DNA from 4 places in the Thermomonospora cellulosilytica genome. Region 3 is predicted to be linked to each of the others. Evidence: riboswitches for the same ligand, from Rfam matches in the RefSeq annotation. Region 3 holds a riboswitch; each other region holds the start of a gene.
What was found. Region 3 has a riboswitch for cobalamin ahead of HNR21_RS03180 (energy-coupling factor ABC transporter permease). Riboswitches for the same ligand answer to the same signal wherever they lie in the genome.
Positions count from the first base shown of each region.

Region 1 (7,572 bases), 2.4 Mb from region 3:
TCCGTGGGCCGGGTCGACGGCCGTGCGATGGAATTCATGCCCGTTCAGCCGTTCGCCCGTACGGGCCACCACCGAGTCGGTGAGCGCGACGGCGGTGCGGTAGCCGAGGGTGAGCCGGGGCGTCATCGCGGCGGTGGCGTCCAGCACCCCGCACATCGGCACCCCGTCCAGCTCCCGCACCAGGTAGAGCAGCCCGGCGCACTCGGCGTACACGGGGGCCCCCGAGGCCGCCAGCCGCCGGATCTGCGCGCGGAGCGGCTCGTTGGCCGACAGCTCCTTGGCGTACATCTCGGGGAAGCCGCCGCCGATCACCAGGCCCCGGGCGTCCTCCGGCAGGGACTCGTCGCGCAGCGGGTCGAAGCGGACGACCTCGGCCCCGGCGGCGGTCAGCAGTTCCTCGTTCTCGGCGTACCCGAACGTGAACGCCGCCCCTCCGGCGACCGCCACCACGGGCCGCGCGCCGCCGGGAGCCGGTTCCACCGCGTCGGCGGGGCTCCAGGCGGGCGCGGTCAACGGCGGTGCGGAACGGGCCAGGGCCAGCAGCGCGTCCAGGTCACAGCTCTCGGCGACGATCTCGCCCAGCCGCCGTACCGTCGCGACCGCCTCGGCGTCGCGTTCGGCCGCCGGGATCAGCCCGAGGTGGCGGGAGGGGGTCGCCACGTCGTCACGGCGCCGCAGCACCCCCAGCACGGGCACCGACAGCTCCTCGACCGCGGTACGGCACAGGTGCTCGTGCCCGTCGGAGCCGATCCGGTTGAGGATCACCCCGCCCAGCCGCACGTCCCCGTAGCCGCGGAAGCCGTGCACCAGCGCCGCCACCGAACGCCCCGCCGCCGACGCGTCCACCACCAGCACCACGGGCGCGTCCAGCAGCCGGGCGATGTGCGCGGTGGAGGCGAAGTCGTCCCGGTCGTTCGCCCCGTCGTACAGGCCCATCACGCCCTCGACCACCGCGATGTCCGCACCGCGCGCCCCGTGCCGCAGCAGCGGGACGATCAGGTCCTCGCCGGACAGGAACGGGTCCAGGTTGCGCCCGGGACGGCCGGTGGCCAGCGCGTGGTAGCCGGGGTCGATGTAGTCGGGCCCGACCTTGTGCGGGGAGACCGCCAGGCCCCGCGCCGCCAGCGCCGCCATGAGCCCGGTGGCCACCGTCGTCTTGCCCGCCCCGGAGGCCGGGGCGGCGACGACGAGCCGGCCAGTCACCACTCGATGCCCTTCTGGCCCTTCTGGCCCCGGTCCATCGGGTGCTTGACCTTGCCCATCTCGGTGACCAGGTCGGCGAACTCCACCAGGTCGGGGTGCGCGTCCCGGCCGGTGATCACCACGTGCTGCCGGCCGGGGCGGTCCCGCAGCGCCTGGATCACGTCGGCGACGTCGATCCACCCCCACTTGATCGGGTAGGTGAACTCGTCCAGCACGTACAGCCGGTAGGTCTGGGCCGCCAGGTCCCGCTTGATCTGCTCCCAGCCCTCGCGGGCGTCGGCGGCGTGGTCGGCCTCGGTGCCGGGCCGCTGGATCCACGACCAGCCCTCGCCCATCTTGTGCCAGGTCACCGGGCCGCCCTGACCGGACTCGCCGAGCACCCGCAGCGCGGTCTCCTCGCCGATCCGCCACTTGGCGGACTTGACGAACTGGAACACCCCGATCGGCCAGCCCTGGTTCCACGCCCGCAGCGCCAGCCCGAACGCGGCGGTGGACTTGCCCTTGCCCTGCCCGGTGTGCACGATCACCAGCGGCCGGTTGCGGCGCTGCCGGGTGGTCAGCCCGTCGTCGGGAACGTGCTCCGGCCTGCCCTGTGGCATTCTCGGTCCTCCCTCACGCCGCCCGGGCGTCGCGGACGACCCGCGTCAGCCCGCCCGCGGCCAGCTCCTCCAGCCGTACGGCCTGCGCGCCCATCCGGTCGGCGAGCCGTCCGGCCAGGCCGAGCCGCACCGGCCCAGACTCACAGTCCACCACCACGGCGGCGACGCCGCGCAACAGGGCGGCGGCCCGGGCCGGGTCGGGGCCGTGGGTGTTGCGGCCGTCGGTCACCGTCACCAGCAGCGGGCGGCGGGCCGGATCGCGCAGCCGCTCCACCCGCAGCACCTCGGCGGCCCGCAGCAGCCCGGCGGCCAGCGGGGTGCGGCCTCCGGTGGCCAGCCGTTCCAGCCTGCGGGCGCCGGCCTCCACCGAGGAGGTCGGCGGCAGCACCAGCTCGGCCCCGGTGCCGCGGAACGTGATCAGCCCGACCTTGTCGCGCCGCTGGTAGGCGTCCAGCAGCAGGCTCAGCACCGCGCCCTTGACGGCCCGCATCCGCTGCCGGGCCGCCATCGAGCCGCTGGCGTCCACGACGAACAGCACCAGGTTGCCCTCGCGCCCGTCCCGAACGGTCTCGCGCAGGTCGTCGGGCGTGATGATCAGGCCGGTCCCCGTACGCCCCCGTGCCCGCTGGTGGGGCGCGGCGGCGCGGAGGGTCGCCATCAGGTGGACGCCCCGCGACCCGGGCCGCGCGCCCGACACCCGCCCGTAGGGGGTGCGGGCCTTGGAACGGCGGCCGGGCGCTCCGTTCCCGACGCCGGGGACGGTGAACAGCCGCGGCTTGTAGGCGGCGTCGGCGGGCGCGGGCTCACCGTCGCTCGACGCTCCCGGCGGGCTTCCGGCGTCCGCTGTGGCGGCGTTCCCCTGCGTCGGGGAGGGCGTGCCGTCCTCGGGTGCTCCGTCCGGCGCCGCCGGGCCGCCGTCGGCCGGGGCCGGGGGCCGCCCGCCGCCCGGGCCGTCGGGGTCGTCGTCGGGCGGCTCGGGGTCGGCGTGCTCCCGGAGGGTCTGGTCGAGCTTGTCCTCGTCGAGGCCGGGGGCGTCGAACGGGTCGCGGCGGCGGCGGTGCGGCAGCGCCAGCCGGGCCGCCTGCCGGACGTCCTCGGCGGTGACGGCGTCGCGGCCGTGCCAGGCGGCCAGGGCGATCGCGGCGCGGGCGGTCACCAGGTCGGCGCGCAGCCCGTCCACCTCGAACGTCGCGCACACGGCGGTGATCTGGCGCAGCGCCGCGTCGGTCAGCGCCACGCCGGGCAGCCGTCCGCGGGCGGCGGCGATCCGCGCCGCCAGCTCGGCCTCCGCCTCGGCCCACTCGGCGGCGAAGCCGTCGGGGTCGTCCTCGAACCGCAGCCGCCGCCGCACCACCTCGGCGCGTTCGGCCGGATCGCGGGTGGCGGCGACCTCGACGGTGAGCCCGAACCGGTCCAGCAACTGGGGCCGCAGCTCGCCCTCTTCGGGGTTCATGGTGCCGACCAGCAGGAACCGGGCGGCGTGCTGGACAGAGACGCCCTCGCGCTCCACATGGGAGCGGCCCATCGCGGCGGCGTCCAGCAGCAGGTCGACCAGGTGGTCGTGCAGCAGGTTGACCTCGTCGACGTAGAGCACGCCGCGGTGCGCGGCGGCCAGCAGTCCGGGTTCGAACGCCTTGACGCCCTCGGTGAGGGCCCGTTCGATGTCCAGCGACCCGGTCAGCCGGTCCTCGGACGCGCCCACCGGCAGTTCCACCAGCCGGGCGGGGCGCTGCGCGGCCCCGGCGCCGTCCGGCGGGTGCGGGCCGTCCGGGCAGGAGGGGTCGGGGGCGGCCGGGTCGCAGGAGAACCGGCAGCCCGCCACGACCGTCACCGGGGGCAGCAGCGCGGCCAGCGCCCGGACGATCGTGGACTTGGCGGTGCCCTTCTCGCCGCGGACCAGCACCCCGCCGACGCCCGGCGAGACCGCGTTGATCAGCAGGGCGAGCTTGAGGTCGGCCATCCCGACGACGGCGGAGAAGGGGTAGCGGGGGGCGCTCATGGAGCCCCGGCCGATGCGGGGGCGGCAGGCGGCATGGTCGATACGTCCTTCCTCGGGTGTCCACGCCCGTGAGGTCCGGCTCCACACGACGGCCGGCGTTCCTGGCTCCCCGCCGGCGTGCCGGCGGGTCACAGTTGCGGGACAGCCCCGGATTCGCACCGGGTTCCACCGCGTCCGTCGCCTGCACAGGATGACACACCGTCCGGCCCGGCCCCTAGTCACGGTGGGGTGACACCGCTCGCAGCCGCCCACCGGAAGGTATTGGACGAAATGTCGACAACTCTATTGGCAGGTCGCCAATAAAGTGCTTCACTGGCGGCATGGACGATCTCGCCGCCACCGGGCGCACGCTCCCCTACCGCCCCGGTGACGTCTGCTGGACGGTGCTCCGCGAGCCGGTGCAGAACCTCGGCCTGTCCACCCTGCTGCTGCTCCAGGTGACGCATCCGCTGGTCGCGGCGGGCGTGGAGCAGTTCTCCAGCTACGCCTCCGACCCGTTCGGACGGCTGTGGCGCACCGCCGACATCATGCTCAAGATGTCGTTCGGCGACCCCGAGGTGTCGGCCAGGCAGTCGGCCCTGTTCCGCCGCATCCACAAGCGCGTGGAGGGCACCAGCGACGAGGGCGTGCCGTACCGGGCGCTGGACCCCGACCTGCTGATGTGGGTGTGGGCCACCGGCGCGTGGGCCTCCCTCGACCTGTACGAGCGGACCTTCGGGCGGCTGCCCGACGCCGAACGCGCCCGCTACTACGAGGAGCAGAAGCTGCTCGCGTACGCCTGCGCCATCCCCGAGGGGCACTGCCCGCCGGACCTGGAGGCGTTCGGGGAGTACTTCGACCGGGTCATCGAGACGGAGCTGAAGCCGACCCGGCTGTCGGACAAGCTCATGCACCGCCACCCCGACTCCCCGCGGCTGCCGCTGCCCGGCCCGGTCGCCTCCGCCTACACCCGGTTCAACATCCTCGCGGCGGGCGCCCTGCTGCCGGTGCGGGTGCGCGAGATGCTGGACGTCCCGTGGAGCCCGGCGCGGGAACGGGCGTTCAACGCGATGCTGGCCGCGCACCGGGCGGGCGCCCGGGTCGTTCCCGCCAGGGTGCGCCACCGGCCCGTCGACTACCTGGTGTCCCGGGACCGGCCGCTGCAACTGCTGCGCACCCCGCCGGGCAGGCGGCGCCGCGCGGCCTGAACGGCCCCGCCCGCCGCGCCGCTACCGGGTCTCGCCGGTGACGCGGCGGGCGCCGTCGAACGAGGCCGGCTCGCCGCACGCCACCGGGGGCAGGGCGAACCACACGGCCTTGCCGGGCAGCCGCCCGCCGAGCCTGGACCGCTCCCGCCGGATGCCCCAGCGCCCGCCCGACAGCTCCCGGACGATGCTCAGCCCGCGGCCGAAGTCGCCGGAGGTCCACGAGTAGCCCGGCAGGCGCGTGTCGGGCAGCCCGTCGAAGATCGCGCAGCGCAGCTCGCGGACCCCGGGGCGGCGCTGCGCGGGCACCGCGCCCGGCCCGGCGGGCTCGGGCTCGGCCGGGTACAGCCACAGCTCGTACGGCCCCCGGCCGTCGGCGTGCTGGTAGGCGTTGGTGGCCAGCTCGCTGACCATCAGCTGGGCGTCGGCGATCAGGTCGGCGGGGACGCCGAGCGCGCCGAGCGCCTGCCCCAGGACCGCCCGCGCCTCCCGGGCGCATCCGGGGCCGGCCGGCAGCGCCCACGCCCAGCCGGTGCGCTCCCGTTCGCCGGCCTCGACCGGCCCGCCGGCGTCGGGAACGGACTCGGGGCCCCGGCCCGCCGGGGCGGTGACGGGACCGCCGATCTCGGGTGAGGTCTGCACGGGAGAGTCGCCTCCAGCCGCTGCGTCAGGTGTACCGATTGTCACGCTGGGTCCCCGACCGATCACACGGACACAGCGTCTCGTGAAAGTTGCACGGCCGCAACCGACTCGGGAACTTTTGCCCACGGGGCACGACGTTCGCGTTGTGCGGTGCGGACCGAAACACCACACTTGCGCCCATGACGTACCGCCCCACGGTCCGAGGCCGCCGGCTGGCGCGGGAACTGCGCCGGCTGCGCGAACAGGAACGGCTCACCCTGCAGGACGTCGCCGACCGGCTCGGCTGGTCGCGGGCGACGGTGTCCAGGCTGGAGACCGGGCAGACCCGGCCGCGGCACACCGACGTGGCGGTGATGCTCGACCTGTACGGAGTGCCCAGCCCGCAGCGGGACGCCCTGATCGCGCTGGCCAAGCAGGCCGGGCAGCGCGGCTGGTGGACCGCCTACGCCGACGTGTTCGCCGGCAGCTACGTGGCGCTGGAGGACGAGGCGTCGCTGATCCGCTCCTGGGACGCCCAGCTCATCCACGGGCTGCTGCAGACCGAGCAGTACGCCCGCGCGGTGATCACCGCCGGCCGGATGCTGCCCACCGAGGCCGACGTGGAGCGCCGGATCGCGGCCCGCAGGGCCCGGCAGGCGCTGCTGGACCGGCCGAACGCCCCCGAGCTGCAGATGATCTTCGACGAGGCGGTGCTGCGCCGCCCGATCGGCGGCCCGGCGGTGATGCGCGAGCAGCTGCGCCATCTGGCCGGGCTGGCCGAGCGCCCCAAGATCACGGTGCGGATCCTGCCGTTCACCGCGGGCGCCCATGCCGGACTTGATGGCAGATTTACGATTTTGTCGTTCCCGGACCCCGCCGACCCCGATATCGCCTATGTGGAGGGGACCATGGGCGACGTTTACCTTGAGAGCTCAGTGGAAACAGGACAACATGGGTCGAGATTCGACCGGATCATCGATGCAGCCCTCTCCCCGGAGGAATCCGCGCACCTCCTAGCAGAGGCAGCGAAGGAGTACTAAGGGTCGTGAAGCACGTCCACCCCGCATTCGACGAACTGTCCGGCGCCGTCTGGCGCAAGTCCTCCCACAGCGGCAGCGGTGACCAGTGCGTGGAGGTCGCCGCGCTCGGCGACGGCCGGCGCGCGCTGCGCGACTCCAAGGACCCGCAGGGTCCCGCGCTGGTGCTGAGCCCCGCCGGCTGGCGGTCGTTCATCCAGGGCGTCGGCAGCCGCTGACCCCCGCCGCGCCAGGCACCTCCGGACGCTCGCTCACCCGTTCCTTCCCGAGCCACTAGAACGTGTTCTAGTATCGCGGTGCGTCGCGACGACCGGAGGTGCTCTGCGTGTCCACCCCCCTCAAGCTCGGGATCAACGTCGGCTACTGGCAGCGCGGGATCGACGACCAGACCGAGACGGTGCTGGCCGCCGAACGCCTGGGCTACGACTGCGTGTTCACCGCCGAGGCCTACGGCTCCGACGCGTTCACCACGCTGACCTGGTACGCGGCCCGCACCAGCCGGATCAGGCTGGGCACCGCCGTGGCGCAGATGTCGGCCCGCACCCCGGCGGCCACCGCGATGCACGCGCTCACCCTCGACGCCCTGTCCGGCGGGCGGCTGATCCTGGGCCTCGGCGCGTCCGGCCCGCAGGTGGTGGAGGGCTGGTACGGGATGCCGTTCCCCAGGCCGCTGGCCCGCACCCGCGAGTACGTCGACATCCTGCGCAGGATCTGGCGCCGCGAGGAGCCGGTGACCAACGACGGCCCGCACTACCCGCTGCCGTACCCCGGCGGCACCGGCCTGGGCAAGCCGCTGAAGTCGATCGTCCACCCGCTGCGCCCCGACATCCCGGTCTACCTGGGCGCCGAGGGGCCGAAGAACATCGCGCTGGCCGCCGAGATCGCCCAGGGCTGGCTGCCCCTCTTCGTGGACCCGGCCAAGATCGACG
Region 1 is NZ_JACJII010000001.1:3,034,203-3,041,774, reverse strand. It holds gene HNR21_RS14635 (cobyrinic acid a,c-diamide synthase CobB) at 1-1,203, opposite strand, end outside; gene cobO (cob(I)yrinic acid a,c-diamide adenosyltransferase) at 1,200-1,802, opposite strand; gene HNR21_RS14625 (putative cobaltochelatase) at 1,816-3,801, opposite strand; cobalamin riboswitch at 3,875-3,995, opposite strand; gene HNR21_RS14620 (oxygenase MpaB family protein) at 4,122-4,988, shown strand; gene HNR21_RS14615 (ATP-binding protein) at 5,010-5,627, opposite strand; gene HNR21_RS14610 (helix-turn-helix domain-containing protein) at 5,807-6,646, shown strand; gene HNR21_RS14605 (DUF397 domain-containing protein) at 6,652-6,861, shown strand; gene HNR21_RS14600 (LLM class F420-dependent oxidoreductase) at 6,969-7,572, shown strand, end outside.
Region 1: it holds a riboswitch for cobalamin, as region 3 does, so the genes downstream of both, HNR21_RS14625 (putative cobaltochelatase) here and HNR21_RS03180 (energy-coupling factor ABC transporter permease) in region 3, are expected to answer to the same signal.

Region 2 (7,572 bases), 2.3 Mb from region 3:
TGCGCGAACGCGCGGTGGCCAACCTGCGGGTGCGCCGCCCCGAGGTGTCGTTCACCTGGTATCCGGACGCGCGGGCGGTGTCGGTGAGCGCGGGCGGCGACCTGGAGGCCGCGCTCGTCCTCGACGACGGGTTCGTGGAGAAGCTGGGCCAGGACGTCGACGGCGACCTGGTGGTGGCGCTGCCCGCCCGCGACCTGTTCGTGGCGACCGGCACCGGGCATCCGGACGGGATCGACAAGCTCCGCTGGGTGGTCGACCAGATCTGGGCCGACGAGCGCTACCTGCCGCCCGAGGGGGAGCGGATCGCGGGGCTGCCGCCGGGCGGGCCGGTGCCCGGCCGGGCGTCGCTGCTGCTCACCCGGGAACTGCTGGTGCGCCGCGGAAATTCATGGGAGATCGTCGCATGACCGGTGTTACGGTACGGGCCCGCCGCTGACCCTCCCGGTCGTTCCGCTGAGAACGGAATCCGGCGGAAACGGGCGGGGCTTCGCGGAGACTGGCTGAGGCAGGTTGTCTTGTCGCGAAGCGCCGGGAGGACGGGTTGGGCGGGCACGAGGCGTTCTGGATCGACCACGACTACGACCGGGAGCGTTCCGACCTCGGCATCAGCCGCTACGGCGAGCACGTCCGCCGCAACATCTCCCTCTTCGCCGACAGCTGGGGCGACATCGCCCCCGTCACGTTCGCGTCCACCGCCTGGCGGCTGGCCACCACGCCGTCCCTGACCCCCGGCTACGTCCGCTGGCACCGCCGCATCCTGTACACCGACTGCTCCCGCAACACCTGGGACGGCAGCCTCACCGCCCACGTCATGCTGGCCTCCCCGCCCCCCGCCGAGCTCACCGCCTCCCGCGAGTGGTGGCACGACCGCGGCTGGCGGGGCTGGCCCCGGACCTTCGGCCAGTTCCTCCACCCCTCCGACGAGGACGTCAGCAAAAGCCCCCACCTGCGCCCCACCCTCCTGATCGACGCCCCCGTCCCCCTCGACCACCTCCCCGCCGCCCCCGAAGGCCCCCACGCCGACGTCGAGCAGGCCGCCCACGACGCCGTCATCGTCATGGTCAGGGAACTGAACGACCTGCTCACCCCCATCCTCCGCCGCCTCGACCCCTGACCCCGTCCGAGCGGGTCGCTCACCGGCCCGGAACGGGCACCGCCGACCTGCGCGCAACGGCCTTCGTGGGGCGCCCACTGGTGCGGAGACGGTGTGCGGGCGGACGAGGCGGCGGCCCCGCCTCGGCGGGGTCGCCGGGTGGACGGGTGTCAGGTGGTCCTGGCCTTGGCGTAGTCGTCGATGCCTCCGGAGAAGTCGTACATCACGCAGGCCTCGTCGCCGAGCACCCAGGCGTCGTGGCCGGGCGGGACGACGGCGATGTCGCCGGCTCCGATCTCCTGCTCGCTGCCGTCCTTCATGCGGACCCGCATCCGGCCCTGAACGCAGTAGAGGTTGTGGTGGAACTCGCACAGGTCGGTGCCCGCGATCGGCTTGACCGACTCCGACCAGCGCCAGCCGGGCTCGAATGTGGCCATCCCGAAGACCAGGCCGGTGAGCTGGACCAGTTCCAGATGCCCCCGTGGGAAGTCCCGGCGCTCGTCGGGCTTGTCGAGGGTCTTCACTTCGATCATGACGGTCCCCCTTCCGTCCGGAATTTCACGCTTGCACCGTTCCAGGGCACCGTCAAGGACACGGCGTGCCCGCCGCCCGCGCGGGCGGGTTCGGCGCTTCCCCAGCGCCGACGCCCCCTACCGAACCCCCGCCGTCCGCGTGGGCGGGCTCAGCCCCGCCGGGGCGTCACGGGCGGGCCGTGACGCACAGCAGGCGGTCCCGCCGGAGGACGGCCGGGGTGAGGCCGCAGCGGGTCAGGGCGGCGCCGATCCCGGCGGCGACCTCGGCGGCCTTGGCGTCCGAGGGCGGGTCGTAGAAGAGGTGGAGCGCGCCGCCGGGTGACAGGGCCCGGCGGAGCCGTTCCAGTTCGCGGGACGGGTCGCGGACCCAGAAGTGGTTGACGTTGACGGCGAAGATCTTGTCGAAGCGGCGGCCGGCCAGGTCCGCCTCCTCCAGACTGACCTGCTCGAACGAGGCCCGGCCCGCCGCGACGTGCTCGGCGTTCCGCCGCCGGGCCGCCTCGATCGCCGTCGCCGAACGGTCGATCGCGGTCAGATGGCCGTCGTCCAGCCGTTCGCACACCAGCGCCGCGGCCACCCCGCGCCCGCAGCCGATCTCCAGCAGCCGGTCGCCGGGCCGCACGTCCAGCACGTCCACGGCCCACGCCAGCCGTTCGGGCACCGTCATGCCCGCACTGTACGGGCCGGGGGTGACAGAAATCGGGACCGGCCGGGCATGATGGGCGCATGAGCGATGATCGGCGAGACGACCGCTGGCGGACGCTGCCGCCGCGCACCCCACTGGAGGACCTGGTGGCCGCTCAGGAGGTGCCGCCGACGGCACAGGCGATCGCCGAATCCGCCCCGACGCCGCTGGACGAGGCCACCCGCCATCCCGGCTGACGCGTCCGGCGGCCCCCATGACGAAGGCCGGCCCGTCGCGTGGTGATCACCCGTGCCCGCCGTCCGGAGGGGCGGGCCGTAGACTGCCGGGCGACGGCAGGGCAGGAACCCGGTGCGAATCCGGGGCTGTCCCGCAACTGTGACCGGGGAGGGGCCTCCTCGACGATGGCCACGGCCGCGAGGCTGGAAGGCCGGGGAGGGCCCGGTGATCCGGGAGCCAGGAGACTGCCCGTCGTCGTGTCCGCTTCGCTGCGAGCCGGGGCGCGGAGACCCCGGGGGAGGCGCCCGATGCGTGTACTGCTGCTGTCCACGGCCGACACCGAACTGCTCGCCGCGCGGGAGGCGCAGGCGGGATACGTGACCGCCAACCCGGCCCGGCTGGACCCCGGCGACCTGCCGGGCCTCACCCGGGACGTGGACGTGGTGGTGGTCCGGCTCCTGGGCGGGCGCAAGACCTGGCCGGAGGGCGTCGAGGCGCTGCGGGCCACCGGGCTGCCGCTCGTCCTGCTGGGCGGTGAGGCGGACCCGGACGCCGAGCTGATGGCGTTGTCGACCGTTCCGGCCGGGGTCGCGGCGGAGGCGCTCGACTACCTGCGCGAGGGCGGCGTCGCCAACCTGCGGGAACTGGCCCGCTTCCTGTCGGACACGGTGCTGCTGACCGGCGAGGGCTTCGAGCCGCCGGTCAGGATGCCCGCGTACGGGGTGCACGGGGAACGGCCCTGGCGCGAGGGCAGGCCCACGGTGGGCGTGGTCTTCTACCGGGCGCACGAGCTGTCGGGCAACACCGCGTTCGTGGACGCCCTGTGCGACGCCATCGAGCGCAGGGGCGCCAACGCGCTGCCGGTCTTCTGCGGGTCGCTGCGCGGCGCCGACGAGGGACTGCTGGAACTGCTGGGCAGGGCCGACGCCCTCGTCGCGACCGTGCTGGCGGCCGGCGGGTCGGTGGCGTCCATGGCCAGTGCCGGGGGCGACGAGGACGCCTGGGACGCCGGGGCGCTGGCCGCGCTGGACGTGCCGGTGATCCAGGGGCTGTGCCTGACGACCTCCCGGGCGGCCTGGGAGGAGTCCGACGCGGCGCTGTCGCCGATGGACGCGGCGATGCAGGTGGCGATCCCCGAGTTCGACGGGCGGCTGATCTCGGTGCCGTTCTCGTTCAAGGAGGAGGGCCCCGACGGCGTCCCCACCTACCGGGCCGACCCCGAGCGCGCCGCCCGCGTCGCCGGGATCGCCGTCCGGTACGCCCGGCTCCGCCACAAGCCCGCCACGCAGCGCCGCGTCGGCATCGTCCTGTCCTCGTACCCGACCAAGCACTCCCGGGTCGGCAACGCGGTCGGCCTCGACACCCCCACCTCGGCGGTACGGCTGCTGCGCCGCATGGCCGAGACCGGCTACGACCTCGGCGAGGACCACACCCTCTGGCAGGACCCCGGCAGCGGCGACGCCCTCATCCACGCGCTGATCGCCGCCGGCGGCCACGACGTGGAGTGGCTGACCGAGGAGCAGCTCCGCAACGCCGCCGCCCGCGTCCCGCTCGAGACGTACGCCAAGTGGTTCGCCGCACTGCCCGACGACCTGCGCGAGCGGATCCGCGAGCACTGGGGCGAGCCGCCCGGCGAGCTGTACGTGGACGGCGAGGACATCGTGCTGGCCGCGCTGCGGTTCGGGAACGTGGTGCTGATGATCCAGCCGCCCCGCGGCTTCGGGGAGAACCCGATCGCGATCTACCACGACCCCGACCTGCCGCCGTCCCACCACTACCTGGCCGCCTACCGCTGGCTGGAGGAGTCGTTCGGCGCGGACGCGGTCATCCACCTCGGCAAGCACGGCACGCTGGAATGGCTGCCCGGCAAGGGCCTGGGCCTGTCGGCGTCCTGCGCCCCCGACGCGGTGCTGGGCGACCTGCCGATGATCTACCCGTTCATCGTGAACGACCCCGGCGAGGGCACCCAGGCCAAGCGGCGCGGCCACGCCACCGTCGTGGATCACCTGGTGCCGCCGATGGCCCGCGCCGACACCTACGGCGACCTGGCCAGGCTCGAGCAGCTCCTCGACGAGTACGCCACCGTGCAGGCGCTGGACCCGGCCAAGCTCCCGGCGGTGCGGGCGCAGATCTGGACGCTGATCCAGGCCGCGCAGCTCCACCACGACCTGCACCAGGAGGAGATGCCGGGCGAGGACGAGTTCGACGACTTCCTGCTGCACGTCGACGGCTACCTGTGCGAGATCAAGGACGTGCAGATCCGCGACGGCCTGCACATCCTCGGCCAGGCCCCCGAGGGCGAGGCCCGCGTCAACCTGCTCCTGGCGATCCTGCGCGCCACCCAGGTCTGGGGCGGCACGAAGGGCGCGTTCCCCGGCCTGCGCGCCGCGATCGCCCGCACCTACGGGGTGGACGAGAAGGAACTCCTCGCCGAGCCCGGCCGCAGGGTGCACGTCGAGGGAGGCGCCGAGACCGCGCCGCCCGGGGCGATCCCCGTTCCGCGGCGGCTGGCCGCCCGCCGGTCCGAGCCGCCGCGCACCGCCTCCGACGTGGTCGACATCCTGGAGGACCTGGCCCGCGAGCTGGTCGAGGCCATGGAACGGCACGGCTGGGACGCCTCCGCCCTCGGGGAGGTCTGCGGCTCGGTCCTCGACGGCGGCGGCGCGGCCATGGAGCCCCTGCTGGCGTTCGCCGCCGAGGAACTGGTGCCCCGGCTGGCCGCGACCCGCGACGAGATCGACGCCGTGCTGCACGCCCTGGACGGCGGCCACGTCCCCGCCGGCCCGTCCGGGTCGCCCACCCGCGGGCTGGTCAACGTCCTGCCGACCGGCCGCAACTTCTACTCCGTGGACCCCAAGGCCATCCCGTCCCGCAACGCCTGGGACGTCGGCGTCGCCCTCGCCGACTCCCTGATCAGGCGGCATCTGGACGACACCGGCGAGTACCCCTCCAGCGTCGGCCTCACCGTCTGGGGCACCAGCGCCATGCGCACCCAGGGCGACGACATCGCCGAGGTGCTGGCGCTGATCGGCTGCCGTCCGGTGTGGGACGACGCCTCCCGCCGTGTCACCGGCTTCGAGATCGTTCCGCTGGAGGAGCTGGGACGGCCGCGGATCGATGTGACGCTGCGCATCTCCGGCTTCTTCCGCGACGCGTTCCCCCACGTCATCGGGCTGATCGACGACGCGATCCGGGCGGTCGCCGAGCTGGACGAGCCCGCCGAGAGCAACTACCTGCGCGCCCACGCCCTCCAGGACCGCCGGGCCCACGGCGACTGGCGGCGCGCCACCACGCGGATCTTCGGCTCCAAGCCCGGCGCGTACGGGGCGGGCCTGCTGCCGCTGATCGACGCCCGCAACTGGCGCGACGACCGCGACCTGGCCGAGGTGTACGCGGTGTGGGGCGGCTACGCCTACGGCCGCGGCCTGGACGGGCGGGAGGCCCGCGGCGACATGGAGGCCGCGTTCCGGCGGATCTCGGTGGCCGCCAAGAACGCCGACACCCGCGAGCACGACATCGTCGACTCCGACGACTACTTCCAGTACCACGGCGGCATGGTCGCCATGGTCCGCGCCCTCACCGGCGCCAGCCCGGCCGCCTATGTGGGCGACTCGGCCGTTCCCGACCAGGTGAAGACCCGCACCCTGGCGGAGGAGACGCACCGGGTGTTCCGTGCCCGCGTCGTCAACCCCCGCTGGATCGCCGCGATGCGCCGCCACGGCTACAAGGGCGCGTTCGAGCTGGCCGCCACCGTGGACTACCTGTTCGGGTACGACGCCACCGCCGGGGTCGTGGACGACTGGATGTACGAGACCCTCGCCGAGGAATACGTCTTCGACCCCGAGAACCGCGAGTTCATGAACCGGTCCAACCCGTGGGCGCTGCGCGGCATCACCGAACGCCTCCTGGAGGCCGCCGACCGCGGGCTGTGGGCCGACCCGGATCCGGACGTCCTGGACCGTCTCCGCGCCACATATCTGGAACTCGAGGGGGACCTGGAATCCGGCGACTGATGCCCCGCCGGCCCCTTGCCCCTAATCTTGGCGGAACGCGCGCAAAAGGAGAGGCCATGGACGTTTCGGTGGACGTGCTCGGACCGGAGTACGAGGCGATCGTGCTGCCGATGGGGGAGGACTCCGAGGGGGAGGTCGTCGCCACGCTGGTGCGGCGGCGGGCCACCGACCCCTGCCGGCGGGCGGTGCTGTACGTGCACGGCTTCGTGGACTACTTCTTCCAGAAGCACCTGGCCGACTTCTACGTGGAACGCGGGTTCGACTTCTACGCGCTGGACCTGCGCAAGTACGGCCGGTCCCTGCTGCCCCACCAGACGCCCAACTTCATCCACAGCATCAGCGAGTACTTCGCCGAGATCGACGAGGCGGTGCGGATCATCCGCGAGGAGGACGGGCACGACGTGCTGCTGGTCAACGCCCACTCGACCGGCGGGCTGACCACCTCGCTGTGGGCCGACCGGGTCAGGGGCAGGGGGCTGGTGCAGGGCCTGTTCCTCAACAGCCCGTTCTTCGACATGAACATCCCCGCGCCGGTCCGGATCGCGGGCGACGTGTTCTCCAGGACGCTGCGCGCCCGCTGGCCCAAGGCCAAGCTGCCCGCGCCCCCGGCCGGCATCTACGTCCGCAGCCTGCACCGCGACCACGACGGCGAGTGGGAGTTCGACCTGGAGTGGAAGCCGATGTTCGGGTTCCCGGTGCGGGCGGCCTGGCTGGCGGCGATCCGGCGGGCGCACGCCCGGGTGCACGCCGGCCTGGAGATCGACGTGCCGGTGCTGGTGATGGCCTCCACCCGCAGCGCCCGGGGCAGGGCCGCGGCGGAGGCGGTGTCGGTCGCCGACGTGGTGCTGGACGTGGACCACATCGTCCGCTGGGCGCCCAAGCTGGGCCCGCACGTGACGCTGGTGCGGATCAAGGACGGCGTCCACGACCTGGTGCTGTCCAACAAGGAGGCCCGCGACCAGGTGTTCACCGAGCTGGACCGGTGGATCCGCGGCTACCTGCCCGAGCCGCCCAGCGTGTAGTCGTCGAAGACCGCCGTCAGGCCGGGCTCCTTGGTGGACAGCCGGTTGG
Region 2 is NZ_JACJII010000001.1:3,017,651-3,025,222, forward strand. It holds gene HNR21_RS14515 (DUF1444 domain-containing protein) at 1-407, shown strand, start outside; gene HNR21_RS14520 (hypothetical protein) at 542-1,114, shown strand; gene HNR21_RS14525 (cupin domain-containing protein) at 1,264-1,626, opposite strand; gene HNR21_RS14530 (SAM-dependent methyltransferase) at 1,793-2,293, opposite strand; gene HNR21_RS14535 (hypothetical protein) at 2,353-2,508, shown strand; cobalamin riboswitch at 2,586-2,756, shown strand; gene cobN (cobaltochelatase subunit CobN) at 2,797-6,501, shown strand; gene HNR21_RS14545 (alpha/beta hydrolase) at 6,558-7,523, shown strand; gene HNR21_RS35995 (serine/threonine-protein kinase) at 7,496-7,572, opposite strand, start outside.
Region 2: it holds a riboswitch for cobalamin, as region 3 does, so the genes downstream of both, cobN (cobaltochelatase subunit CobN) here and HNR21_RS03180 (energy-coupling factor ABC transporter permease) in region 3, are expected to answer to the same signal.

Region 3 (7,572 bases):
ACAGCAGTCCGCCCAGCGTGATCGCGGCGATGACCAGCGTCAGGCCGACGCCGTCGCGGCGCTGCGCCGGATCCACGTCACGGCCGGCGCCGCCGGGTGCCCGCAGCAGCCAGCCCACGGCCGACGCGACGGCGTTCCACACGCGGGTCACGGTGCGGGCGGGACGGCCCTGCAGGCGGGCGACGGCGCCGTTGATCGCCTGCACCGCCGGCGGGGGCGGCTCGGCCGCCCGGGCGGGCGGCGGGCCCGGCGGGGGACCCGGCGGCGGGCCGGGCGGCGGGGCCGCGGCGAACGGGCGGGTCGGGGCGGGCGGGCTCATCACCGGTGTGACCGGCGCAGCCAGGGCGGTCAGGCGGGCCAGCACCTCGGACATGGCGGGCCGGGCGGCGGGGTCCTTGGCCAGCAGCCGCAGGGTCAGGGCCTCCAGCTCGGGGGGGACGTCCGGCCGGAACGCGGTCGGCTGCGGCGGGGCCTCGCGCAGGTGCTGGTTCATGAACGCCGCCATCGACGGGCCGGTGAACGGCGGACGGCCGGTCAGCAGTGCGTAGAGGGTGCAGCCCAGCGAGTACAGGTCCGAGCGCTCGTCGCCCCGCTCGCCCCGGTACTGCTCGGGGGCGGTGTACGGGGGCGTGCCCACGATGATGCCCATCGGGGTGAGGTCGGAGGCGGCGTCGGCGAACCGGGCGATGCCGAAGTCGCAGATCTTGACGCCGCCCTCGGCCAGCTCCATCAGGTTGGCGGGCTTGATGTCGCGGTGCACCACGCCCTTGCGGTGCGCGTACGCCAGCGCCTCGGCGACCTGCCTGACCAGCGACACCGCGTGCGGTACGGACAGCCCGTCCGGGTGCGCCTCCAGCAGCGCCCCGAAGTCGCGGCCCTCCAGCAGCTCCATCACGAAGAACGGATGCCCCTCGTGCTCGCCCATCGCGTGGACCACGGTGATCCCCGGATGCTGCAGCGACGCCGCCGCCTGCGCCTCGCGCCGCAGCCGCCGGATCAGCTCCTGGTCGATGCCCAGGTTGGACAGCACGATCTTGACCGCGACCCGCCGGCCGAGCGACAGGTCGTCGGCGGCCCACACCTCGCCCATGCCGCCCTGGCCCAGCCGTCGCACCAGCCGGTATTTGCCGTCCAGTACCGCTCCAGGCTCCACAGCCCCGCCTTTCCCCGGGTCTTCGGACCATACCGGGACACCGCACCCCTTTGACTCCGCCGCAGGGCGGAGAAGTTCCGCCGCACTGGAGAGGGAGGCCCGGGAAATCCGTCGCTCCGGGGACGGGCTCACCGCGGTGGCCCGCCGGCCGGTGAGCGGTCCCCGGACCGCTCACCGGCGTGTGGTTCCTCAGTGGCGGCGCCCGCCTGCGCCGCGCTTGCCCATCAGGCTGCGGAGCTTGGCGCGGGCGCGGGGGTCGCGGGCCAGCCGTTCGGCGTGGGCGCGGGCCTGGCGGCCCTGCGGGGTGTGCAGGAATCGCCTGATCTTCGTGACGATCGAGGCCATGGTCGTCCTCCCCTTCCGGGGGTCGGCGGAAGCGTTCTCGTGCGCTTCCGTACCCGGTCAACGAGAGACCATGACGATGCGTTCCGCCGAGAGAACGGGGCGGCGCCTCCCGGACCGTGCGGGACGTGTTCTGAGCATGACCCCGGTCCGGGAGGCGCCGCCCGGCGGGACACCATGCCGCCACTATTGCGAACGGTTCGCAGTTACGGCAAGACTGCGGAACCGCGCACGGAGCGTCGGCGCGCACACCGCCCGCGTGACGGAACGGCCGGACGGAACGCGTGAACGAGTGACCCGCCAAAGCTGACACATGTTGTGAATAACTGTAGACAGTGAGTCACTTCACGCATTTCATACCGCGAGTTATCGTCGAAGCCCTTGCCGGACCGCGGCCCGACTCGCCCCCGGACCGCCGGGACGGCAAGGGGCACTCCGGAGGGAGCAGGCGGCCGGAGCAGGCGTACAGCGTTCCTCACCCCATGCGCCTGGAAAGCCGTTACTCCGGCCGCCCGCTCATTCGGCCTCATGCAGCCGGCCGGTGGCGACCAGTTCCAGGGTCGCCAGCACGCAGACCGCCTCGGCCGCCAGCAGCCCGACCAGCACCAGCAGCTGCGTCGCGCCCGCCTCCACCGGGCTCGCCCCGCCCAGCAGCACCCCCACGAACGCGCCCGGCAGCGTCACCAGCCCCACCGTGCGGGTCTGGTCCAGCGCCGGGACGAGCGCCAGCGCCGCGACCGGACGGCACACCTCCAGGGCCGCGTCCCGGGGCACCAGCCCGAGCGCCAGCGCCGCCTCGTACTCGCCGTGCCGGGTGCGCAGCTCGTCCAGCGTGCGGCGGCCGGTCAGCGCGGTCGCGGTCATCGCCCCGCCGATCAGGATCCCGGCGATCGGCAGCACCGCCACCGGCCGGGCCGGCACCACCCCCGACAGCACCACCAGCGCCAGCACCGGGCCGACCCCGGCGGCGATGGCCAGCCCGGACCAGCCGGCCGCCCTCGCCGAACGCCGCCCGGCGATCCGCCCGGCGGCGGTGACCGCGGCGATCACCAGCATCAGCGCGACGAACGCGGCCGTGGCGCCCGCGCTCCGCAGCACCGCGGCGATCAGCAGCGACACCGCGGCCAGCTGGCCCGCGGCGCGCCCGGCCGCCACCGCCACCTCCCGGGCCGCGCCGATGCCGCCGGCCCGCACCAGCAGCGCGGCCACCGCGGTCAGCGCGAGCAGCACCACCGCCAGCGGCACCCCCACCACGGGCGTCGCCATCGTCCTCCTTCACCTTCGCCCGGGGACGTTCCGGGCCTTCCCGGGGCGCCGTCGCCCGATCTGTGCCGAACACGCCGGTGTGACGGTAAAACGCCCTATACCTTTATTGGCCATGGACTTGAAGGAGCCGACGCGGCGCCGGTTGTTGTGGACGTTGGGGGCGATCGGTTTCGCCGTGGCGGCCTCGTCCGACAGCGTGCGCGGCGCCGCCGGGACGGGCGGGCGCGGACCCGCCGCCCGGCCGACCCCCACCCCGGCTCCCTCGGGTTCGCGCCCGTTGCGCGCGGCCGGCGGGCCGCACGCGCCCGGGCGGCCCCCGGTGGTGACCCCCGCCGTGATCCTGCCCGGCCACCCGGCGTGGAAGCCGACCCCGGCGCCGCGCCGCAAGGAGGCGGTGACCAACCTCAGGGAGCTGGGTCCCGGACGGCCGCCGGGGACGATCTCGCTGACCATCGACGACGGCCCGCACCCGGAGTACACGCCGCAGATCCTGGACCTGCTGGCCGAGCACCGGGTCACGGCGACCTTCTTCGTGGTGGGCGAGATGGTCAGGGAGTACCCGCTGATCACCCGGCGGATCGTGGAGGCGGGGCACCAGATCTGCAACCACACCATGAGCCATCCGTCGCCGTTCGACCGGATCGGCTCCCGGCGGATCCGCCGGGAGATCGCCGAGGCCCACGAGCGGATCGCCCAGGCCACCGGGGTCACCCCGAAGTTCTTCCGGGCGCCGGGCGGGGCCTGGTCCAAGCAGGTGTTCGAGACGACCGCCGAGTTCGGGATGATCCCGATCGGCTGGGAGGTCGACCCGCAGGACTGGCGGCGGCCCGGGGTCGGCCGGATCAGGCGCGCCCTGCTGGAGTCCAAGGAGGGCGCGATCATGCTCTGCCACGACGGCGGCGGCGACCGCTCCCAGACCGTCGCCGCCCTCCGCCAGGTCCTGCCCCGGCTCAAGAAGCGCGGCCTGACCTTCGTTCCGCTGTAGCCCCCGGCGACCGGGGCACGGGCGGGACGGGCGGGATGAGAGGGTGCGGTCCATGACCGTGCTGCGTTCGCTGGTGCTGTTCGGGTTGGCCGCGCTGGCCGAGATCGGCGGGGCGTGGCTGGTCTGGCAGGGGTGGCGGGAGCATCGCGGCCTGCTGTGGATCGCGGCCGGGGTGCTGGCGCTGGGGGCGTACGGGTTCGTGGCGACGTTCCAGCCGGACCCGCACTTCGGGCGGATCCTGGCGGCGTACGGGGGCGTGTTCGTGGCCGGGTCGCTGGCGTGGGGCGTGCTGGTCGACGGGTTCCGGCCGGACCGGTGGGACCTGGCGGGCGCGGCGATCTGCCTGCTGGGCGTCGCGGTGATCATGTACGCGCCGCGCGGCTGACCCGCGTCTTCGGGGAACGGGTCAGGAGGCGGCGGCCGCCAGCAGCGGGCGGATGGCGGGGTCGGCCAGCCGGTAGCGGACGATCCGGCCGTCGCGTTCGGGCTCCACCAGGCCGGCGGTGCGCAGCAGCCGCAGCGCGCGGGAGACGGCCGTGTCGGACATCCCCGAGGCGGTGGCCAGGTCGGTCACGCTGATCGGCCCGGCGGAGTCGATGGCCAGCAGCAGGGTGAGCCGGCCGGGGTCCGACAGCAGGTCGAAGCGGCGGGCCCAGGCCGCCACGCGGGCCGGGTCGCCGATGGCCGCGATCGCCTCGCACGGACGGTGGTCGTCGATGGGGGTCCGGTGGGCACGGTCGGCGGGAACCAGATGCACCTGTCCATCGTGCCAGAGATCCATATCCCCATACCTGCGCAACCGGGCAGGTATGGCTAGGCTGTCCGGGCCGTGGTGTTCGGGAATTCCGGTGCAAGACCGGAGCGGCCCTCGCCACTGTGATCGGGAGATCCCGCCGCTCGCTCCGCATGGAGGCCACTGGGCGCCCGCGCCTGGGAAGGTGGAGCGGCGGGCCGGACCCGTCAGCCAGGAGACCGGCCACGGCGCTCGACCACCGTCCACGAGGTGCTGGAAAGGTCCGGTGTCCGCCCGTGCACATCGCCGAGGGCTATCTCCCCGTCTCCCATGCCGTCGCCTGGTCCGTGGCCGCGGCCCCGTTCGTCGTCCACGGCGCGACGGTGCTGAGCCGCCGCGTCAAGGACTCCCCCGAGGACAAGCTGCTGCTGGGCGCGTCGGGGGCGTTCTGCTTCGTGCTGTCCGCGCTGAAGATCCCGTCAGTCACCGGAAGCTGCTCGCATCCGACCGGCACCGGGCTCGGCGCGATCCTGTTCCGCCCGCCGGCGATGACGGTGCTCGGCACCATCACCCTGCTGTTCCAGGCGCTGCTGCTGGCGCACGGAGGGCTGACCACGCTGGGCGCCAACGTGTTCTCCATGGCGGTCGCCGGGCCGTGGGCGGGCTTCGGGGCGTACCTGCTGGTGCGGCGCCTCGGCCTGCTCCCCGCGGTGTTCGCCGGGGCGTTCGTCGCCGACCTGACCACCTACTGCGTCACCACGGCCCAGCTCGCGCTGGCCTTCCCCGACGCCGAGTCCGGCTTCGCGGGGGCGCTGGCCAAGTTCGGCGGGATCTTCGCGGTCACCCAGATCCCGCTGGCGATCAGCGAGGGCCTGCTGACCGTCCTCGTCGTCCGGCTGCTGCGCACCTCCGCCGCCGCCGACCTGACCCGCCTCGGCGTGCTGCGCCCCGACCGCACGGAGGCGACGGCGTGAGGGACCGCATCGTGAACTGCCGCCGGTGCCGCGTGCCGCGCGATCGTAGGGAGGTGACGGCGTGAAGGGCCGCATCGTCAACCTGCTGCTGGTGCTGGCGGTGGTGGCGCTCGCGGTGGCGCCGCTGGCGATCGGGGCCGGGGACGGCAAGGAGGAGCCGTTTACCGGGGCGGACGGGCAGGCGGAGACCGTCATCACCGAGAACGACCCCGGCTACGAGCCTTGGTTCGCCCCGCTGTACGAGCCCCCGTCCGGGGAGATCGAGTCCGGGCTGTTCGCGTTGCAGGCGGCGCTGGGCGCGGGCGTGCTCGGCTACTGCCTCGGGGTCGTCCGGACGCGGCGCAGGCTGACCGCCGCCCGGCGGGACGACGGCTGAGTGCTCGCCATCGACGCCGCGGCCTACCGCAGCCCGTGGCGGCGGCACCACCCTGCCGCCAAGGCGCTGCTGGCCGGAGGACTGCTGGGCTGCGCGCTGGTGCTGCCGCCCTGGCCGGGGGCGGTGGTGACGGCGCTGGTCGCCCTGGCGGTGGCGCTGTGCTGGGCGCGGGTGCCGGCCCGCACGCTGCTGCGGGCCGCCCGGACGCCGCTGGGGTTCGCGCTGACCGGATCGCTGACGTTCCTGGTCACGGTGGGCGCGGACGGGATCGGCTGGGCGGACGGGGGGCCGCGGCGGGCCGGGGAGGTGGTGGCCCGGTGCGGGGCGGCGGTGCTGTGCCAGCTGCTGTTCGCCGGGACGACCCCGCTGGCCGACACCCTGCCCCGGCTGGTGCGGCTCGGGGTGCCCGCGACGCTGGTGGAGGTGGCGGCGCTGATCTACCGGATGCTGTTCGTGGTGCTGGACACCACCCGGCGGATCCGCGACGCCCAGGCCGGCCGGCTGGGCGCCCGGTCCCTGCAGGCGACCTGGCGTTCCCTGGGCGGGCTGGGCTCGGCGGTGTTCGTGCGCTCGTTCGACCGCGCCCGCCGGCTGGAGATCGGCCTGGCCGGGCGCGGCTACACCGGCGCCCTGACGGTCGCGGTCGAGCCGATCCCGCTGCGGACGCCGTTCCTGCTGGCCGCCCCGCTGCCCGCCGCCCTGGCGGTCACCGCCACCCTCGCCCTGGAACGCCTGCTGTGACTCGTCTTGAAAGGTCCGCCGTGACGCCGATCCTCAGTGCCCGGGAGGTCTCGTTCGCCTACGACGGCGAACCGCCGGTCTTCGGCGGGCTGTCGCTGGAGGTGCCGGAGGGACGGACGCTGGCGCTGCTCGGGCCGAACGGCGTGGGCAAGACGACCCTGCTGCGGCTGCTGACCGGAGGGCTGCGGCCGTCACGGGGACAGGTCCTGTGGCGGGGGTCGCCGGTGTCGTACTCGCGGCGGGGCCTCACCGAGTTGCGGACCCGCGTCCAACTGGTGCTGCAGGACCCCGACGACCAGTTGTTCTCGGCGAGCGTCGTGCAGGACGTGTCGTTCGGCCCGCTGAACCTGGGGCTGCCCGCCGACCGGGTGCGCGCGCGGGTCGCCGAGGCGCTGGCGGCCATGGAGATCGCCGACCTGGCCGACCGGCCCACCCATCTGCTGTCGTTCGGCCAGCGCAAGCGGGTGGCGATCGCCGGGGCGCTGGCGCTGCGCCCGGCGGTGCTGGTGCTGGACGAGCCGACCGCCGGGCTGGACCCGGCCGGGGTGGACGCGCTGCTGGCGACGCTGGCCGCCCTGCAGGCCGCCGGCACCACGATCGTGGCATCCACCCACGACGTGGACCTCGCCCACCGCTGGGCCGACGACGCCGCGATCCTGGCCGAGGGCCACCTGCACACCGGGAGGGCCGCCGACCTGCTCACCGACGAGGCGCTGCTGCGCGCGGCCCGGCTCCGCCCGGCCTGGGGCCCGGCGGTCGGGCGGGTGCTGCGCCGCCACGGCGTCCTGCCCCCCGGCGCCCCGGACCCGCGCACGCCCGCCGACCTCTAGTGCCGGCGTCTTCGCCCGGGGCCGCTTGACGGCACCCGCGCCGGGTAGTGATTCCTCTTTCAACCAGGCCGGGCCGGGACAGGCGGCCCGCACCGCCGGCGGCGGGCCGAGGCGCCCGGCCGGCCCACGCACACCGAACTCTCCTGGATCCACCATGAATTTCGCCGACCGT
Region 3 is NZ_JACJII010000001.1:668,342-675,913, forward strand. It holds gene HNR21_RS03150 (DNA translocase FtsK 4TM domain-containing protein) at 1-1,153, opposite strand, end outside; gene HNR21_RS03155 (hypothetical protein) at 1,343-1,498, opposite strand; gene HNR21_RS03160 (ABC transporter permease) at 2,012-2,761, opposite strand; gene HNR21_RS03165 (polysaccharide deacetylase family protein) at 2,874-3,746, shown strand; gene HNR21_RS03170 (YnfA family protein) at 3,799-4,131, shown strand; gene HNR21_RS03175 (ArsR/SmtB family transcription factor) at 4,153-4,503, opposite strand; cobalamin riboswitch at 4,560-4,741, shown strand; gene HNR21_RS03180 (energy-coupling factor ABC transporter permease) at 4,776-5,453, shown strand; gene HNR21_RS03185 (energy-coupling factor ABC transporter substrate-binding protein) at 5,515-5,829, shown strand; gene cbiQ (cobalt ECF transporter T component CbiQ) at 5,830-6,570, shown strand; gene HNR21_RS03195 (energy-coupling factor ABC transporter ATP-binding protein) at 6,591-7,400, shown strand; gene HNR21_RS03200 (DoxX family protein) at 7,555-7,572, shown strand, end outside.

Region 4 (7,572 bases), 840 kb from region 3:
TCGGCGGCCAGGTAGCGGGCGTAGCTGTAGCCGATGGGCGGCAGGGTCTCGCCGGAGTAGAGCGCGGCGAGGTCGGCCAGCATCGTGCGGTAGCTCATCGCGTCGGCGGCGACCATGTCCACGTCCAGGTGCAGCCGGGTGCTCCCGGACGGCAGCAGGCTGAGCCGCAGGTCGAAGACCCGGCCGGTCTCGATCGGCAGCCGCTGCAGGGACATCTCCTGCCGGATCCGCTCCAGCCCGGCGTCGGGGTCGGCGGCCGAACGCAGGTCGTTCACCGTGATCGCGGGGCCGGGCCGCTCGGGGAGGATCCGCTGGGTGCCGTCGTCGTTCACCGCGACGCGCAGCATGGGGTGCCGGTCGACCAGCGCGCGGACGGCGCTCTCCAGCCGTTCGGGGTCGATGGCGCGGCCGTCCAGCTCGACGTACAGGTGCGCGGCGACCGAGCCGAGGGACTGCTCGCTGTCACGGCCGATCCAGTAGGCGTGCTGCATCAGGGCCAGCGGGAACGGCCCGTCGGGTTCGGCGGTCTCGGGCTCGGCGGCCTCGGCCTCGGGCGCGGGCTCGATGGCGCCGCGCTCGGCCAGCAGCTCCCACCACTGCGCCAGGGTGGGCCGTTCGGCCAGCTCGGCGAACGCCACCTCGATGCCGCGCTTGCGCAGCCGCCCGGTCAGGCTCATCAGCCGGATCGAGTCCATGCCCAGCTCGATCAGGTTGTCGTGCGGGTCGACCTGTTCCCCGAGCACCTGGGTCAGCGACTCGTGCAGTTCTTCCCTGGTCAGCACAGAACGCTCCTTGTGAACTTAGGTAAGGCTAACCTAATTCACAGCATTCCGGCCGTCAACGCCCTCCGCCGGTCCGCCGGCACCACCAGCGGGGTCCCCGTCTCCGGGCACGGGATGATCTGGCAGGGCAGCCCGAACACCCGCTCCACCAGCTCCGCCGTCACCACATCCTCCGGCGCCCCCTGCGCGACGATCTCGCCGTCGCGCATCGCCACCAGATGGGTCGCGTACCGGCAGGCGTGGTTGAGGTCGTGCAGCACCGCCACCAGCGTGCGGCCCTCCTCGTGCAGCCGCGAGCACAGGTCCAGCACCTCGATCTGGTGCGCGATGTCCAGGAACGTCGTCGGCTCGTCCAGCAGCATGATCGGGGTCTCCTGGGCCAGCACCAGCGCCAGCCACACCCGCTGCCGCTGCCCGCCCGACAGCTCGTCCACGACCCGGCCGGCCAGCCCGCTCACCCCGACCGCCTCCATCGCGGCCGACACCGCCCGCTCGTCCTCCCCGGACCACTGGCGCAGCAGCCCCTGGTACGGGTACCGGCCGCGGGCCACCAGATCCGCCACCGTGATCTCGTCCGGCGTGATCGGCTGCTGCGGCAGCAGCCCCACCCGCCGCGCGACCTGCTTGGCCTGCTGCCCCAGGATCGGCTCCCCGTCCAGGAACACCGCCCCCTCCCGGGGCTTGAGCAGCCGCGCCAGCGCCCGCAGCAGGGTCGACTTCCCGCACGCGTTCGGCCCCACGATCACCGTGAACGACCCGTCCGGGATCTCCACCCCGAGCCCCTCGGCGACCACCCGCTGCTCGTAGGCGAGCGTCAGATCCCGAGCCGCGAGCCTGCTCATGTGGTCCCCTTTCGTCCGGTGGTGGTCAGCAGCCAGACCAGGTAGAGGCCGCCGAGGGTGCCGGTGACGACGCCGACCGGGACGGCGGCCGGAAGCTTGAGGGAGATCAGGTCGCTGACGGCCAGCAGGGCGGCGCCCATCAGCCCGGCCGACAGCAGGTGCGGGCCGGTGCGGCGGGTCAGGCGGCGGGCCAGCTGGGGCGCGGCCAGGGCGACGAACGGCACCGGGCCGACCGCCGTCGTGGCGGCGGCGATCAGCCCGACCCCCGCGGCGACCAGGATCGCGCGGGAACGCTGCACGGGGACGCCGAGGGCCTGGGCGGCGTCGTCGCCGAGCTCGCCCATCTTGAGCCGGCCACCGTAGGCCAGCGCCGGCGGGACCAGGACGGCGAGCGCCAGGGCCAGCGGGACGGCGTGCTCCCAGCCGCGGTTGTTGAGGCTGCCGGTCAGCCAGAACGCGGCCTCGTAGGCGTCGCGCAGCTCGGCCCGGGTGATCAGGTAGCTGTTGCAGGCCTCCAGCATGGCCGCCGCCCCCACGCCGATCAGCACCAGGCGGTGGCCGTTCACCCCGCCGCCCCGGTACGACAGCGCGTACACCGCCGCGGCCGTGCACACCGCGCCGGACACCGACCCGACGGCGATCGAGGCCGTACCGCCGCCGAGGACCAGGATCTGCAGCAGCGCGCCGGTGGACGCGCCGGTGGTGAAGCCGATCAGGTCGGGGCTGCCCAGCGGGTTGCGGGACATGCTCTGGAAGATCGCCCCGCTGATGCCCAGCGCCAGCCCCGCCAGCAGCCCGGCCACCGCGCGCGGCAGCCGCAGCTCGGTCACGATGAACGTGGTGGCCGCATCGCCCTGCCCGGCCAGCGCCCGCACCACCTCCGGCGCCGGGATCGGGAAGTCCCCGGTGCCGACCACGAACACCGCCGCCGCCAGTCCCACCGCCAGCAGCGCGACGCCCACCGCGGCGGCCCGCGGCTCCCACCGCACCGACAGCGCTCCGGCGCGCACCACCCGGCTCACAGCTTCGGCGCCTTCCCCCGGCGGACCATCCAGATGAAGACCGGCGCCCCCACGAACGCGGTCACGATGCCGGTCTCCAGCTCACCGGGCCTGGCCAGCACCCGCCCGGCGATGTCGGCGGCCAGCAGCAGCACCGGGGCCAGCAGCAGCGAGTACGGCAGCACCCACCGCTGGTCCGGCCCGATCGCCGAGCGCACCATGAACGGCACCGCCAGCCCGAGGAACCAGATCGGCCCCACCGCCGCCGTCGCCGACCCGCACAGCACCACGATCGCCAGCGCCCCCAGCACGCGGGTCCGGCCGGGGTTCACCCCCAGCGCCCGGCCCGCCTCCTCCCCGAGCGCCAGCGCGTTCAGCGGCCGGGCCAGCAGCAGCGCCAGCACGGCACCGCCCAGCATGAACGGCCCGAGCTGCGCGAACACCTCCAGGTCCCGGCCCGACAGCGATCCCACCTGCCAGAACCGGAACCCGTCGAAGTTGCGCGGGTCCAGCAGCATCACCCCGGCGGTCAGCGCGCTGAACACCGCGTTCAGCGCCGCCCCCGCCAGCACCAGCCGCGACGGCGTGGCCCCGGCCCGGCCGTAGGAGCCGACCGCGTACACCAGCAGCGCCGCCCCGGCCGCCCCCGCGAACGCCGCCCACACGTACACCAGCGACGTCCGCGCGTCGAGGAACCCGATGACCAGCACCACCGCGAACGCCGCGCCGCCGTTCACGCCCAGCAGCCCCGGCTCGGCCATCGGGTTGCGGGTGAGCGCCTGCATCAGCGCGCCCGCCAGCCCCAGCGCCGCGCCGACCGCGACCCCCAGCAGCGTGCGCGGCACCCGGAGGTCCTGGATGATCAGCGCCTCCCGTGACCCGTCCGGGTGCAGAAGGCCGGCCACGACCCGGTCCAGCGGGATGCTCTCGGCCCCGATCGCCAGGCTCGCCGCCATGGTCAGCACGAGGACGCCGGCCAGGACCAGCAGCCCCCCGGCCCGTCCGGCCGCGGCCGTCGCGCTGACGGGCTCCTTGCGCGGGGGGGCTTCGCGCACCGGAGTCGACACGGATTTAGGCTAGCCTAAGCTAAGCCCGTCGATAAACGCCCTTCCCCGCCGATTCCGGCGCCGGGCTTTCGTCATGCCCGGAATGTCGGTGCCCTCCGCCAGGATGCCTTTCGTGGCGATCCATGTGGCGAGCCGGCGACGCGGCACGGCGTCCATCGAACGCGAGCACCCGGACGCGCTCGTCGTGGACGTGACCTCACGGGCCGAGGAGCCCTGGGTGCGGTTCAGCCCCTTCTACCCCCACGGCGGCATTCCCGTCCCGTTCACACCGGGAGTCACGGCCGCGTCCGTCGAGGGCGTCTGGCAGGCGCTCAAGGTCTTCGCCGACGCCGACGTGGACCCCGCCAAGCTCTCGATCACCACGATGCGGGGCCTCAAGCGCACCGTCCGCCGGCACGGCCCCGTCCGGGGCCACCGGGCCGGCCTCCACGGCCGGACCCTGCTCCCCTACGAGCAGGCCCGCAGGCAGATCTACCTCCCCACCTACCGCTGGACCCTGGAGCACCGCACCGCCGACCTGGTGACCCGCCTGACCGCCCTGTCCCGGCACCGCGACGTCGTCCTCCTCGACTACACGACGAACGGCGACGTCACCGACCTGTCCACCCCGCTGTCCCACGCCGCCCTGATCCGCCACCACATCGAGAACACCTGGCCCGCCTGACACGGTCGTCCTCCGTTCGCCGGGCCACGGGAGGTCAGCCCGTCCTCGCTCCGCCGCGGTCGCCCGATCTCCCTCGCGCGGGCCCGGAACAGGTCAGGTGAGGCCGCAGAGCGTTCCGCAGACGGGGCAGTGGGCGCGTTTGACGGTGGAGGTCACCAGCGCCCGGCAGTTGTCGCATCGCCCGCTCTCGAGCAGTCCCCACGGCGGCCCGATGCTCCCGTCGTAGAGGTCGCGGGCGGGCCAGGCGACGAGTTCGACGTAGGGCTCTTCGGGTTCGTCGTCCGGGTCGGGCCGCGATCGGAATGCCTCGGCGAGCACGAGGATGCTCTCCCCGTCCTCGTCCGCATGGCGGGGCAGGACCCGGCGCAGCACGTCGACCAGCTCGCCCAGGGTGAGCTGCCGCAGCCTCTGGGCGAGCCGTTCCCGCTCCTCGTCGCTCGTGGTGCTGAACGGCGGAAGGGGACCCTGCTCGTCGGCGGCCATACGGTCACCGTAGGCAGGGGCGGCCGGGACGTTCCACGGGTTTTCGTCCGGCCCCGTACCGGGGACGCGTGGGACGGAACGTCACGTGTGCGAAGATTGCCGGTCGAAGGCGACGGCGGAACGAGGAAGCCGGTGCGAATCCGGCGCGGTCCCGCCACTGTGATCGGCGAGCGGATCCCGAACGACGCCACTGCCCGGGGCTCCGGGCGGGAAGGCCGGGACGAGCATCGACCCGAGAGCCAGGAGACTCACGCGGTCGCCTCCTCAGCACGATGGGGCGGATCTCCCCGGGCGAGGAACGGCGCCGTGCCGTGCCCCGCGCAGGGTGGATCCGGCCCTCCGCCCGCCGTGGGCGCCGTCGAGGAACGGCGGTCACGGCCCGTTCTCAGGAGAGACACCGGTGTCGATGGACAAGGCGCGGCTGCTGGCCGGGATGCTGCTGGTGCTGCCGCTGGCCGCGTGCGGCGGCGGCGCGCAGGAGCAGGCGACGGCGGCCGGCGGCGAGTGCGTCCGCGAGTACGACGCGGGCAAGGACTACTTCCCGGTCAAGCAGGAGATCCGGCACGCCACCAACTTCACCCTGCGGTACGCGAAGAACTACCAGGTCATCACGGTCAAGCAGCCGTCGCCGGGGGCCGCGCCGCAGACGTACGTGCTGGTGCGCTGCGGGACGCCCGCACCCAGGCTGGAGGGCGCGCTCAAGGGCGCGACCGTGGTGCAGACCCCGGTGCGCACGCTGTTCTCCGGCTCGACGACGCATCTGCCGTTCATCACCGAACTGGGCGTGCTGGACCGGCTGAAGGGCGTCGCCGCCGCCGGGCTGATCACCTCGCCGCAGGTCCGCGCGCAGGTGCGGGCCGGGAAGGTGGTCGAGTACGCCGACGTGACCGGCGAGCAGGTGAACACCGAGAAGGTGATCGGCGCCCGCCCGGACGTGCTGATGACCGACGGCCGGGAGAACCCCGCGTACGGGCCGCTGCGGCAGGCCGGGGTCAGGATCGTCGCGAACGCGGAGTGGCAGGAGACCACCGCCCTGGGCCGGGCCGAGTGGATCAAGTTCGTGGCCGCCCTGACCGGCACCGAGGCCACGGCGTCCGAGACGTTCGACAAGGTCGCCGCCGCCTACCGGGCGCTGGCCGGCAGGGTGCGGACGGCCGAGCCGGTGACGGTCCTGCCCGGCCAGATGTTCCAGGGCCAGTGGGCGATCCCGAACGGCGAGAGCTTCATGGCCCGCCTGATCCGGGACGCGGGCGGCACCTACGCCTGGGCCGGCACCAAGGGCACCGGCAGCATGACCCTCGACCTGGAGGCGGTGCTGGCCGAGGCCCGGGACGCCGAGGTCTGGCTGCCCCAGATGAACGAGTGGAAGACCCTCGCCGACGTCACCGAGGCCGACCCCCGGTACGCCGAGTTCGCCGCCTTCAGGTCCGGCAGGGTGTGGCCCGCCAACAAGGCCCTCGGCCCCGGCGGCGGCAACGACCTCTACGAACGCGGCGTCGTCCGCCCCGACCTGATCCTGGCCGACCTGGTCGCCATCCTCCACCCGGACCTGATGCCGAACCACTCGTTCACCTTCTACCAGCGGCTCGCCAAGTGACCGACCCCCGCGACCAGGCCCCCGCTCCGTCCGACACGGGCGGGCTCGCCGTGCGGCCGGGCGGGGCGGCGGGGGCACGGCGGCGGGGGGTCGTGCTGGGGGTGCTGGGGGCGGTCGTGGTGGCCGGGTTCGTGCTGGCGGTGGCGTTGGGGTCCACGGTGATCCCCGTCGACCGGGTGATCCCGGCGTTGCTGCGGCTGGACGGGGCCGACCCCGGGGTCGAGGTGATCATCTGGACGGTGCGGCTGCCGCGGGCGGTGACCGCGGTGCTGGCCGGGGCGGCGCTGGCGGTGGCCGGGGTGCAGATGCAGACGCTGTTCCGCAACCCGCTGGCCGAGCCGTACATCCTCGGGGTCAGTTCCGGCGCGAGCCTGGGCGTGGCGCTGGCGGTGACCGGCTGGGCGGTGCCGGCGGGCGCGTTCACCGGGGCGGTCGCCGGACCGGGGCGGGCCGGTCTGGTGGTGGCGGCCTCGGCGGGCGCGGCGGCGGTGCTGATGCTGGTGCTGGCGCTGGCACGGCGGGTCCGTTCGGTGGTGACGATCCTGGTCATCGGGGTGATGGTGGGCTCGGCCACGTCCTCGCTGATCACGCTGCTGCTGGCGTACTCCGACGGGCAGCGCGCCCAGCAGTACCTGGGCTGGAGCCTGGGCAGCTACGCCGGGACCACCTGGGACGACCTGGCGGTGTTCGCCTCGGTCTGCGGCGTGGCCCTGCTCGCCGCGCTGGCCGGGGTCAAGCCCCTGAACGCCCTGCTCCTCGGCGAGAACTACGCCCGCACCATGGGCGTCCGCGTGCGCCGCACCCGCACGGCCACCCTCCTGACGGCGTCGGTCCTCGCCGGCTCGGTCACCGCGTACTGCGGCCCGGTCGCGTTCCTGGGCCTGGCCGTCCCCCACATGGCCAGGCTGCTGCTGGGCACCGCCGACCACCGCGTCCTGATGCCCGCCGCGATCCTCCTCGGCTCCACCGTCTCCCTGGCCTGCTGCATCGCCACCCAGGCCCCCGGCAGCGGCGCGATCCTCCCCCTGAACGCGGTGACGACCGTCCTCGGCGCCCCCGTCGTCATCACCGTCCTCCTCCGCAGCCGCGCCGCCCGAGCCGGATGGGCGACGTGACCGCCATGCCGATCCCGCGGC
Region 4 is NZ_JACJII010000001.1:1,506,586-1,514,157, reverse strand. It holds gene HNR21_RS07380 (non-ribosomal peptide synthetase) at 1-782, opposite strand, end outside; gene HNR21_RS07375 (ABC transporter ATP-binding protein) at 821-1,624, opposite strand; gene HNR21_RS07370 (FecCD family ABC transporter permease) at 1,621-2,646, opposite strand; gene HNR21_RS07365 (FecCD family ABC transporter permease) at 2,643-3,692, opposite strand; gene HNR21_RS07360 (DUF6939 family protein) at 3,796-4,356, shown strand; gene HNR21_RS07355 (hypothetical protein) at 4,450-4,839, opposite strand; cobalamin riboswitch at 4,921-5,109, shown strand; gene HNR21_RS07350 (ABC transporter substrate-binding protein) at 5,246-6,436, shown strand; gene HNR21_RS07345 (FecCD family ABC transporter permease) at 6,433-7,551, shown strand.
Region 4: it holds a riboswitch for cobalamin, as region 3 does, so the genes downstream of both, HNR21_RS07350 (ABC transporter substrate-binding protein) here and HNR21_RS03180 (energy-coupling factor ABC transporter permease) in region 3, are expected to answer to the same signal.